DNA from 3 places in the Pseudomonas fluorescens genome. Region 3 is predicted to be linked to each of the others. Evidence: predicted binding sites of a transcription regulator. Region 3 holds the regulator's gene; each other region holds the start of a gene.

Region 1 (3,260 bases), 610 kb from region 3:
CCCATATGACTGTTATCGACTTTGCCGAGAATTTCGCCCAACACTTCTTCGAACGGAACACTGACAAATAGCACGCGTTGCGAGCTGCCGTACTTCTTCCAGATGAAATGCGCGACTTCCATCACGCCCAATTCGTGGGCACGACCGCCCAGATTGAAGAAGCAGAAATGCGCCATCAGGCCGCGGCGCATGATCTGGTACGCGGCAACCGTCGAGTCAAAGCCGCCGGACATCAGTACCAGCGTCTGCTCCAGGGCGCCGAGCGGGTAACCGCCGATGCCGTTGTGCTGGCTGTGGATGACAAACAACCGTTGGTCGCGAACTTCGATGCGAACTTCGATTTCCGGGTCTTTGAGGTCGATTCCGGCCGCACCGCACTCACGACGCAGCTTGCTGCCAACGTATTTTTCGACGTCCATCGAGCTGAACGGATGCTTGCCGGCACGCTTGCAGCGCACCGAGAAAATCTTCCCGGCCAGTACATCGCCGTAGTGCTGTTTGCACTTCTCGGTGATGTCATCGAAGTCGCCCAGCGGGTATTCGTCGATCTGCAGAAAGTGCGCGACGCCGGGAGTACAAGTGAGGCGCTCGCCCATCTCTTTCAAGGCTTTGGGGTCGGTAACGCGGGTTTCCAGCTCGAGATTGTCCCACACACCGTTCACCACCACGGCCGGGTCCAGATCGCGGAGCACGGCGCGGATGTTCTTGGCCAGCTGGCGGATGAAACGCATCCGGACAGGGCGGCTTTTGATGGTGATCTCGGGGAAGACTTTTACGATTAGTTTCATGAAAACAGCGCGCGCAGGGCCAGCCGAAAAAGGGGGGCGCGGATTATAGCGGAAATTGCTCAAGGTTTAACCAGTTAATATGCAGAAGGTTTCACTTGCACCAAAACAGGTCATTTCTGATTTAAGGCGCTACATTAAGGGGCGAGATTTTCACCTTTATGGCGCTTTGCAGCGCTCAAAGCGTGAAATTGGGGCAAAAAACCCATGCTGGGGCACTGGCATGCAATTTGCTCCCTTGTGAGGCAGGTTGCCTTGGCAGAGTATCTGCGCCGGCATCACCCCTATTAAGGGCATCCACTACCAAGCCCTAAGCCACCCGGAGGACACTATGTCGAAGTCGGTTCAACTCATCAAAGATCATGACGTCAAGTGGATTGATCTGCGCTTCACGGACACCAAAGGCACTCAGCACCACGTGACCATGCCGGCTCGCGATGCGCTGGAAGACGACTTCTTCGAAGTCGGCAAGATGTTCGACGGTTCCTCCATCGCTGGCTGGAAAGGCATCGAAGCCTCCGACATGATCCTGCTGCCGGACGACGATACTGCCGTTCTCGATCCGTTCACCGAAGACGCAACCCTGATCCTGGTTTGCGACATCATCGAACCGTCGACCATGCAAGGTTACGATCGCGACCCGCGCGCCATCGCTCACCGCGCCGAGGAATACCTGAAGACCACCGGTATCGGTGACACCGTCTTCGCCGGTCCCGAGCCAGAATTCTTCATCTTCGACGAAGTGAAGTTCAAGTCCGACATCTCCGGCTCGATGTTCAAGATCTACTCCGAACAAGGCTCGTGGATGTCCGACCAGGACATCGAAGGCGGCAACAAAGGCCACCGTCCTGGCATCAAAGGCGGCTACTTCCCGGTTCCGCCGTTCGACCACGACCACGAAATCCGTACTGCCATGTGCAACGCACTGGAAGAGATGGGCCAGACCGTTGAAGTTCACCACCACGAAGTGGCGACTGCCGGTCAGAACGAAATCGGTGTCAAGTTCAACACCCTGGTGAAGAAAGCTGACGAAGTTCAGACTCTGAAATACGTTGTCCACAACGTTGCCGACGCTTACGGCCGCACTGCGACCTTCATGCCGAAGCCACTGTACGGCGACAACGGCTCGGGCATGCACGTACACATGTCCATCGCCAAAGACGGCAAGAACACCTTCGCTGGCGAAGGCTATGCCGGCCTGTCCGAAACCGCCCTGTACTTCATCGGCGGTATCATCAAGCACGGTAAGGCCCTGAACGGCTTCACCAACCCGGCTACCAACTCCTACAAGCGTCTGGTGCCAGGTTTCGAAGCGCCGGTAATGCTGGCCTACTCGGCCCGCAACCGTTCCGCCTCGATCCGTATTCCTTACGTCAACAGCCCACGCGGCCGTCGTATCGAAGCACGCTTCCCGGATCCGGCTGCCAACCCGTACCTGGCTTTCGCAGCACTGCTGATGGCCGGTCTGGACGGTATCCAGAACAAGATCCACCCAGGCGATGCCGCTGACAAAAACCTGTACGACCTGCCGCCTGAAGAGGCGAAAGAGATCCCACAAGTTTGCGGCAGCCTGAAAGAAGCCCTGGAAGAGCTGGACAAGGGCCGTGCGTTCCTGACCAAGGGCGGCGTGTTCTCCGACGACTTCATCGACGCTTACATCGCGCTGAAATCCGAAGAAGAAATCAAGGTCCGTACCTTCGTACACCCACTGGAATATGAGCTGTACTACAGCTGCTGATCCGGTAGCGCCGCGCTATGCGGCGTGACAATAAGAGGCCTCCTTCGGGAGGCCTTTTTATTGCCCACGATTTATGAAACTACTCAAAACCCCTGTGGGAGCGGGCTTGCTCGCGAAGGCGTCGTGTCAGCCACCATCACCTTCAACGACCGACCGCATTCGCGAGCAAGCCCACTCCCACACGGATTTTTGGCGTCTGAATGATCTCCGGATATGTCCCGGGTTGGGCCAACCGCCGCACCTGGCCTATGCTGCACCCCATCGCTTTCTTTCCCGGTCGATTTCATGGGTCGCACCTTTCTCTACATCCTGCTGCTGATCGCCCTGCCCGCCGCCGCGCAGATCTACAAGTACACCGATGCCAATGGCAACACGGTTTACAGCGATCACTCGCCGGACGGTGTTCAGGCGCAGCCGGTCGAGTTGCCGCCACTCAACCGCGTCGAGCCACAGGCACCGAGCGCGCCAGCGCCTTCAAGCACCGACACACGCCCCGCGGCACGCAGTGCCTACGAGGTGCTGGAGCTGACCGGCCTGCCCAGCGAAGAAGCGCTGCGCGCCAACAACGGCACCTTCACTGTCAACGTGCTGATCAAGCCGCGCCTGCAGGCGCCGCACCAATTAAGGCTGGTCCTGGACGACGCGCCTTACGGCCAGCCGAGCAACGTGCCGATCCTGCAATTGGTGAATGTCGATCGCGGCGAGCATCGTCTCGCGGTGCAGGTGATCGACGGCGA
Region 2 (3,260 bases), 1.0 Mb from region 3:
TCGACGCGGGCCGGCAGGTCGATGGTCAGACCGGACTCATCGATGACCTCGAAACCGGCCTCGGTCAGCGCGGCCTTCAGGCGCCCGACTTTTTTCGCGGTGTCGTTGATCAGCAGAATGCGCAGCATGTTGGCGGTCTCCTGTCAGCGGCGGGCGAGAAGGGCAGCGCTGTCGCTCAGAGCGTGCAGCTTGAAACTGCGGGCGTAACCAGCCGGATCGCTGCCGTCCCAGACTTTGCCATCGAGCAACTGGCTGCTGCGCATCTCCTTGCCCCAGGCCGCTACACCGACGGCGGTGGCCGCTTCGCGATAGATATCCAATTGCTGAACCTGGCGGGCCACTGCGAGGTAGTCGGGATCCTCGCGCAACAGGCCCCAGCGGCGGAATTGGGTCATGAACCACATGCCGTCGGACAGGTACGGCAGATTCACCTCGCCGTTGCCGTGAAAGCGCAAGGCGTGCGGGTCCTGCCAGCGATTGCCGAGGCCATCGGCGTAATCACCGAGAAAACGCGGCTCGATGCAGGACAGCGGAGCGTTGAGATACTCCGGGGCGCTCAGCAACTGCGCGGTGCTGCGACGGTTTTCCGGGTTTTGCTCGATGAAACGGCTGGCCTCGAGGATCGCCATCACCAGCGCCCGTGCGGTGTTGGGATAATGCTCGACGAACGCGCGGGTGCAACCGAGGACTTTTTCCGGGTGGTCAGGCCAGATGCTCTGGCTGGTAGCGAGGGTGAACCCCAGATCCTGCTGCACGGCGGCGGCCGCCCACGGTTCACCGACGCAGAAGCCATCGATGCGCCCGGCTTGCAGGTGAGCGACCATTTGCGGCGGCGGCACCACCACGCTGTCGACGTCCTGCAACGGATGAATGCCCTGACTCGCCAGCCAGTAATACAGCCACATCGCATGGGTGCCGGTGGGAAAGGTCTGGGCGAAGGTCAGTTTTGCGCGGGTTTGGTGCGCGTGCCGATCCAGCGCTTCAGGACTGGTCACGCCCAGTTGCTGCAAACCGTGAGACAGGTTGAGGCTCTGGCCGTTCTGGTTCAGGCCCATCAGCACCGCCATGTCGCTCGGCGCCACGCCACCGATGCCCAGGTGCACCGCGTAAATCAGCCCGTACAGGCTGTGGGCCACATCCAGTTCGCCGCTGACCAGTTTGTCGCGCAAGGTCGCCCAGGACGCCTGGCGCTTGAGGTTGATCGTCAGGCCGTAGGGCTGGGCAAAGCCCTGTGTTGCGGCCACGACCACCGAGGCGCAATCGCTCAGGGCCATGAAACCGAGGTTGATCGCGCTTTTTTCCGGGGCATCACTGCCGTTGACCCAGGCCAACGGCCCGACGGACGAATCACTCATATAAAGCCACCCTCAAAAAAAACGCCGTCCCAGGCTTTGCCCAGGCAAAACCTCCGAACGACGCCATTGTCCGTGCCCCCACGCCGCCATTGGCCTTTGGGCTGATACCCCTGAAAGTGCAAGGCATATGCCAGTCAGGCTGATTTACCTGTGTGCCTCGCGCCGGGGGACGTTGCCCGGCTATAATCGCCGCCTCTTTTCGCCGCCCGAGTCATCGCCGCCCATGTACACCCTGGCCCGTCAGCTGTTGTTCAAACTTTCCCCGGAAACCTCCCACGATCTGTCGCTGGATCTGATCGGCGCGGGTGGGCGTTTGGGCCTCAACGGCATGCTGTGCAAGAAGCCGGCGAATGTGCCGGTGACGGTCATGGGCCTGGACTTCCCGAACCCGGTGGGTCTGGCGGCCGGTCTGGACAAGAACGGCGCGGCCATCGACGGTTTCTCGCAACTGGGTTTCGGTTTTGTCGAAATCGGCACCGTGACCCCGCGTCCGCAGCCGGGCAACCCGAAACCACGAATCTTCCGTCTGCCGGAAGCCGAGGCGATCATCAATCGCATGGGCTTCAACAACCTCGGTGTGGATAACCTGCTGGCGCGGGTCGCTGCAGCCAAATACAAGGGCGTGCTGGGGATCAACATCGGCAAGAACTTCGACACCCCGGTCGAGCGCGCGGTGGATGACTACCTGATCTGCCTGGACAAGGTGTATGCCCACGCCAGCTATGTCACGGTCAACGTCAGCTCGCCGAACACCCCGGGCCTGCGCAGTCTGCAGTTCGGTGATTCGCTCAAGCAGTTGCTGGCGGATCTGGCCACGCGCCGCGCCGAACTGGCCCTGCGCCACGGCAAGCACGTACCGCTGGCGATCAAGATCGCTCCGGACATGACCGACGAAGAAACGGCGCAGGTGGCTCAGGCACTGATCGAAACCGGAATGGACGCAGTGATCGCCACCAACACCACCCTGAGTCGCGTTGGCGTCGAAGGCATGGAGCATGGTGACGAGGCGGGTGGTCTGTCCGGCGCTCCGGTGCGTGACAAGAGTACGCATACCGTGAAGGTGTTGGCGGCTGAGCTGGGTGGTCGGTTGCCGATCATCGCGGCGGGTGGCATCACTGAGGGCAAGCATGCGGCGCAGAAGATCACCGCGGGTGCGAGCCTGGTGCAGATTTACTCGGGCTTCATCTATAAGGGCCCGGCGCTGATTCGTGAATCGGTAGACGCGATCGCCGCGCTGCGCTGAGGTTTTCTGAGGGCTCTGTGGCGAGGGGATTTATCCCCGATCGGCTGCGCAGCAGTCGTAAAATTTGCTTCCGCCGTTCGCCTGGCACACTTGGGTGGATGGATTCGGGGCCGCTTCGCAGCCCATCGGGGATGAATCCCCTCGCCACAGGGATCTGTATCGTCCGGGGCGGGCATAAAAAAGGGCTCCTCGAAGGAGCCCCTGGGCCGTAGCCCGCCGTCCGGGAAGGACGTGCATGGTAAGTCGCTAAAAATTCAGATTGTCGTGTTGCAATAAGTGCCCTGTGTCAGCCGACGGCGTGAAGTTCGTTGAGTCTGTGGATTCCCGCAGTGCCGGTCATACCGTCCCAGTTGTCGCCGCGTCCTTCTCGCCAGCCGTTGATCCAGGCTTGGCGTACCGACGGTAGAGTAAATGGGCAAAGCTCGCGGGATTTGCCACCAACGCCATATTGATATCCGCGCAAAAATGCTCTTTCCAACGGATCACGCTTAAGTCTTCTCATAGGGTGTTTCCCTCACTTGTTGACTGTTTTCGTCGCGTTGACCTCAACCGAGGTCTGGCAGAAAAAACTCTGCCGTTGGGCGGCTCGCTGCCGGCGTGGCGAGCCAAGGTGTTGACGCCGTTGCGACGTCAACCTGTGGTCAGTTCTAACCAATGAGTCA
Region 3 (3,260 bases):
GGCTCTCGAAAACATCCTGCATGGCCAGATCCGGCACTTCTTTATGGATGAGGTTGGCAATCTGTTCGAGGGCTTTCTTTTTACTGCCGCCCGGCACGTTCACCAGGGAACGGCCGGGGGTCAGGATACTTTCAAGTCGGATCATGGGTTGGGAGTGTTAACGACCTGTCGCGCCCTGAAGGAGGCTCTGGGTCTTTTCCTTATGCTTTTTGAGTTGGCGATCCAGCTTGTCGGTCAGTGAGTCGATCGCAGCGTACATGTCGGTATCTTCTGCGTTGGCGACCACTTCGCTGCCGGGTATATGCAAGGTGGCTTCGATTTTCTGCTTGAGCTTTTCGACGCACATCGTGACTTGCACGTTGGTGATCTTGTCGAAATGGCGCTCCAATCGTTCGAGTTTCTCGTTGATGTAGGTGCGCAGAGGTTCGGTCACTTCCAGTTGGTGTCCACTGATGTTGACTTGCATACAGCTTCTCCTTCGTTGCCAGTGCATAAAGCGGCAGGCCGAAGAGCCTGCCACTGGAACGCTGTAACGTGGCTTACATCAACCGCTTGCGTTCGCTCGAAGGCGCGATCCCGAGGGATTCGCGGTACTTGGCGACGGTGCGGCGAGCCACCTGAATGCCTTGTGCCTCCAGTAAACCAGCGATCTTGCTGTCACTCAACGGCTTTTTCTGATTTTCCGCCGCAACCAGTTTTTTGATGATCGCGCGGATCGCCGTCGACGAGCATTCACCGCCTTCGGAGGTGCTGACGTGGCTGGAGAAAAAGTATTTCAGTTCATAAATACCGCGCGGGGTATGCATGAATTTCTGCGTGGTGACCCGGGAAATCGTCGATTCGTGCATGCCGACCGCCTCGGCGATGTCATGCAGGACCAACGGCTTCATGGCTTCATCGCCATACTCCAGGAAGCCGCGCTGATGCTCGACGATCTGGGTGGCCACCTTCATCAGGGTTTCGTTGCGGCTTTGCAGGCTCTTGATGAACCAGCGTGCCTCTTGCAACTGGTTGCGCATGAAGGTGTTGTCGGCGCTGGTGTCGGCGCGACGGACGAAACCGGCGTACTGCGCGTTAACCCGCAGACGGGGCACTGACTCCTGATTCAGCTCGACCAGCCAGCGTTCGTTATCCTTGCGCACAATGACGTCGGGCACCACGTACTCGGCTTCGGTCGATTCGATCTGCGAGCCCGGACGCGGATTGAGGCTTTGCACCAGTTCGATGACCTGACGCAACTCGTCTTCCTTGAGCTTCATACGCCGCATCAACTGGCTGTAGTCGCGACTGCCGAGCAGATCGATGTAATCGCTGACCAGACGTTTGGCTTCGTTGAGCCACGGGGTCTTGGCCGGGAGCTGACGCAGTTGCAGCAGCAGGCATTCGCCGAGGTTGCGCGCGCCGATACCGGCCGGTTCGAACTGCTGAATGCGGTGCAGAACGGCTTCGATCTCGTCCAGCTCGATGTCGAGCTCCGGATCAAAGGCGTCGAGAATTTCTTCGAGGGTTTCGTCCAGGTAGCCCTGATTGTTGATGCAATCGATCAGGGTCACGGCGATCAGGCGGTCGGTGTCGGACATCGGCGCCAGGTTCAATTGCCACAGCAGATGGCTTTGCAGGCTTTCGCCGGCGGACGTGCGGGTGGTGAAGTCCCACTCGTCGTCATCGCTGCTGGGCAGGCTGCTGGCGCTGGTCTGGTAGACGTCTTCCCAGGCGGTATCAACGGGCAGTTCGTTAGGAATGCGCTCGTTCCATTCGCCATCTTCCAGATTGTCCACCGTCGGGGCGGCTTCCTGATAGGACGGTTCCTGAATGTCGGTGTTGGGTTTTTGTTCGGCGTTGTCGGCCAAAGGATCGGTATTGTCGAAGTCGTCGCCTTCTTCCTGGCGTTCGAGCATCGGATTGGATTCCAGGGCCTCCTGGATTTCCTGTTGCAGGTCCAGGGTCGACAATTGGAGCAGGCGGATGGCCTGTTGCAGCTGCGGTGTCATCGTCAGCTGCTGGCCCATTCTCAAGACTAGCGATGGTTTCATGGCAGGGGCTTAACACCTTATTCGCCGGCGCGCATGCGCCATCCACTACAGGGCGCCGGAGCGCCAAACTTAAGCAAATTATATGCCTGAAACTGTCGTGTTTGCCTAGAGCGCTGTAACAATAAAAGCGTATAAAAGCCTGCTTCATCGATACAGCACCCGGAGGCTGGCCAAGTGCCTTGGTGCTTACAGGCGGAACTCGTGGCCCAGATACACTTCCTTCACCAGATCGTTGGCAAGGATGGTCGCCGCATCGCCTTCGGCGATCAGTTGACCGTCGTTGACGATGTAGGCGGTTTCGCAGATATCCAGGGTCTCACGCACGTTGTGGTCGGTGATAAGAACACCGATGCCCTTGGCCTTGAGGTGATGGATGATCTGCTTGATGTCGCCGACCGAAATCGGGTCGACACCGGCGAACGGCTCGTCGAGCAGGATGAATTTCGGTGCGGTCGCCAGGGCGCGGGCGATTTCCACCCGGCGGCGTTCACCACCGGACAGGCTCATGCCGAGGTTGTCGCGGATGTGGCTGATGTGGAATTCCTGCAGCAGGCTTTCCAGTTCCTTGCGACGACCGGCCTTGTCGAGTTCCGTGCGGGTTTCGAGGATGGCCATGATGTTATCTGCCACCGACAGTTTGCGGAAGATCGACGCTTCTTGCGGCAGATAGCCGATACCGGCCTTGGCGCGGCCGTGCATCGGCTGATGGCTGACGTCCAGATCATCGATCAGCACGCGACCCTGATCGGCCTGCACAAGGCCGACGATCATGTAGAAACAGGTGGTCTTGCCGGCACCGTTCGGGCCGAGCAGGCCAACGATCTGGCCGCTGTCGATCGACAGGCTGACGTCGCGCACAACCTGGCGGCTTTTATAGGCCTTGGCCAGGTGTTGAGCTTTCAGAGTTGCCATTACTGGGTTTTCTCGTCGGTTTTCTTCTTCGGCTGGATCACCATGTCGATACGCGGACGCGCTTCGGTGACTTTGCTGCCGGTAGCGCGACCGGCACTGGCCAGTTTCTTCACCGTGTCATAGACGATTTTCTCGCCCTGAGTGGTGTTGTTGTCCTTGTCGACAACCTTGGCCTTGTCGATCAGCACGACGCGGTTTTGCGCGGCGTGGTACTGAATCGTCACGCCCCAGCCCTGAACAGGCTTGGCGTCACCCTGGGTTTGCAGTTGCTCGAAGTAGGCAAGGTTGCCCACCGAGGTCACCACGTCGATATCG

The links. The regulator sigma-54, encoded in region 3, starts transcription at its own class of promoters, with help from an activator protein. The targets are predictions, from matches to a motif close to ANTGGCATNNANNTTGCTNT.
Region 1: the regulator sigma-54 is predicted to act here: its motif matches at 1,003-1,022, upstream of glnA (glutamate--ammonia ligase).
Region 2: the regulator sigma-54 is predicted to act here: its motif matches at 1,471-1,490, upstream of E4T63_RS09245 (CmpA/NrtA family ABC transporter substrate-binding protein).

The regions. Positions count from the first base shown of each region.
Region 1 covers NZ_CP038438.1:385,786-389,045, reverse strand. The annotation lists gene thiI (tRNA uracil 4-sulfurtransferase ThiI) at 1-788, opposite strand, end outside; gene glnA (glutamate--ammonia ligase) at 1,117-2,523, shown strand; gene E4T63_RS01770 (DUF4124 domain-containing protein) at 2,809-3,260, shown strand, end outside.
Region 2 covers NZ_CP038438.1:2,022,980-2,026,239, forward strand. The annotation lists gene E4T63_RS09240 (ANTAR domain-containing response regulator) at 1-128, opposite strand, end outside; gene E4T63_RS09245 (CmpA/NrtA family ABC transporter substrate-binding protein) at 144-1,355, opposite strand; gene E4T63_RS09250 (quinone-dependent dihydroorotate dehydrogenase) at 1,579-2,598, shown strand; gene rmf (ribosome modulation factor) at 2,885-3,100, opposite strand.
Region 3 covers NZ_CP038438.1:995,180-998,439, forward strand. The annotation lists gene ptsN (PTS IIA-like nitrogen regulatory protein PtsN) at 1-145, opposite strand, end outside; gene hpf (ribosome hibernation-promoting factor, HPF/YfiA family) at 158-466, opposite strand; gene E4T63_RS04410 (RNA polymerase factor sigma-54) at 540-2,033, opposite strand; gene lptB (LPS export ABC transporter ATP-binding protein) at 2,220-2,945, opposite strand; gene lptA (lipopolysaccharide transport periplasmic protein LptA) at 2,945-3,260, opposite strand, start outside.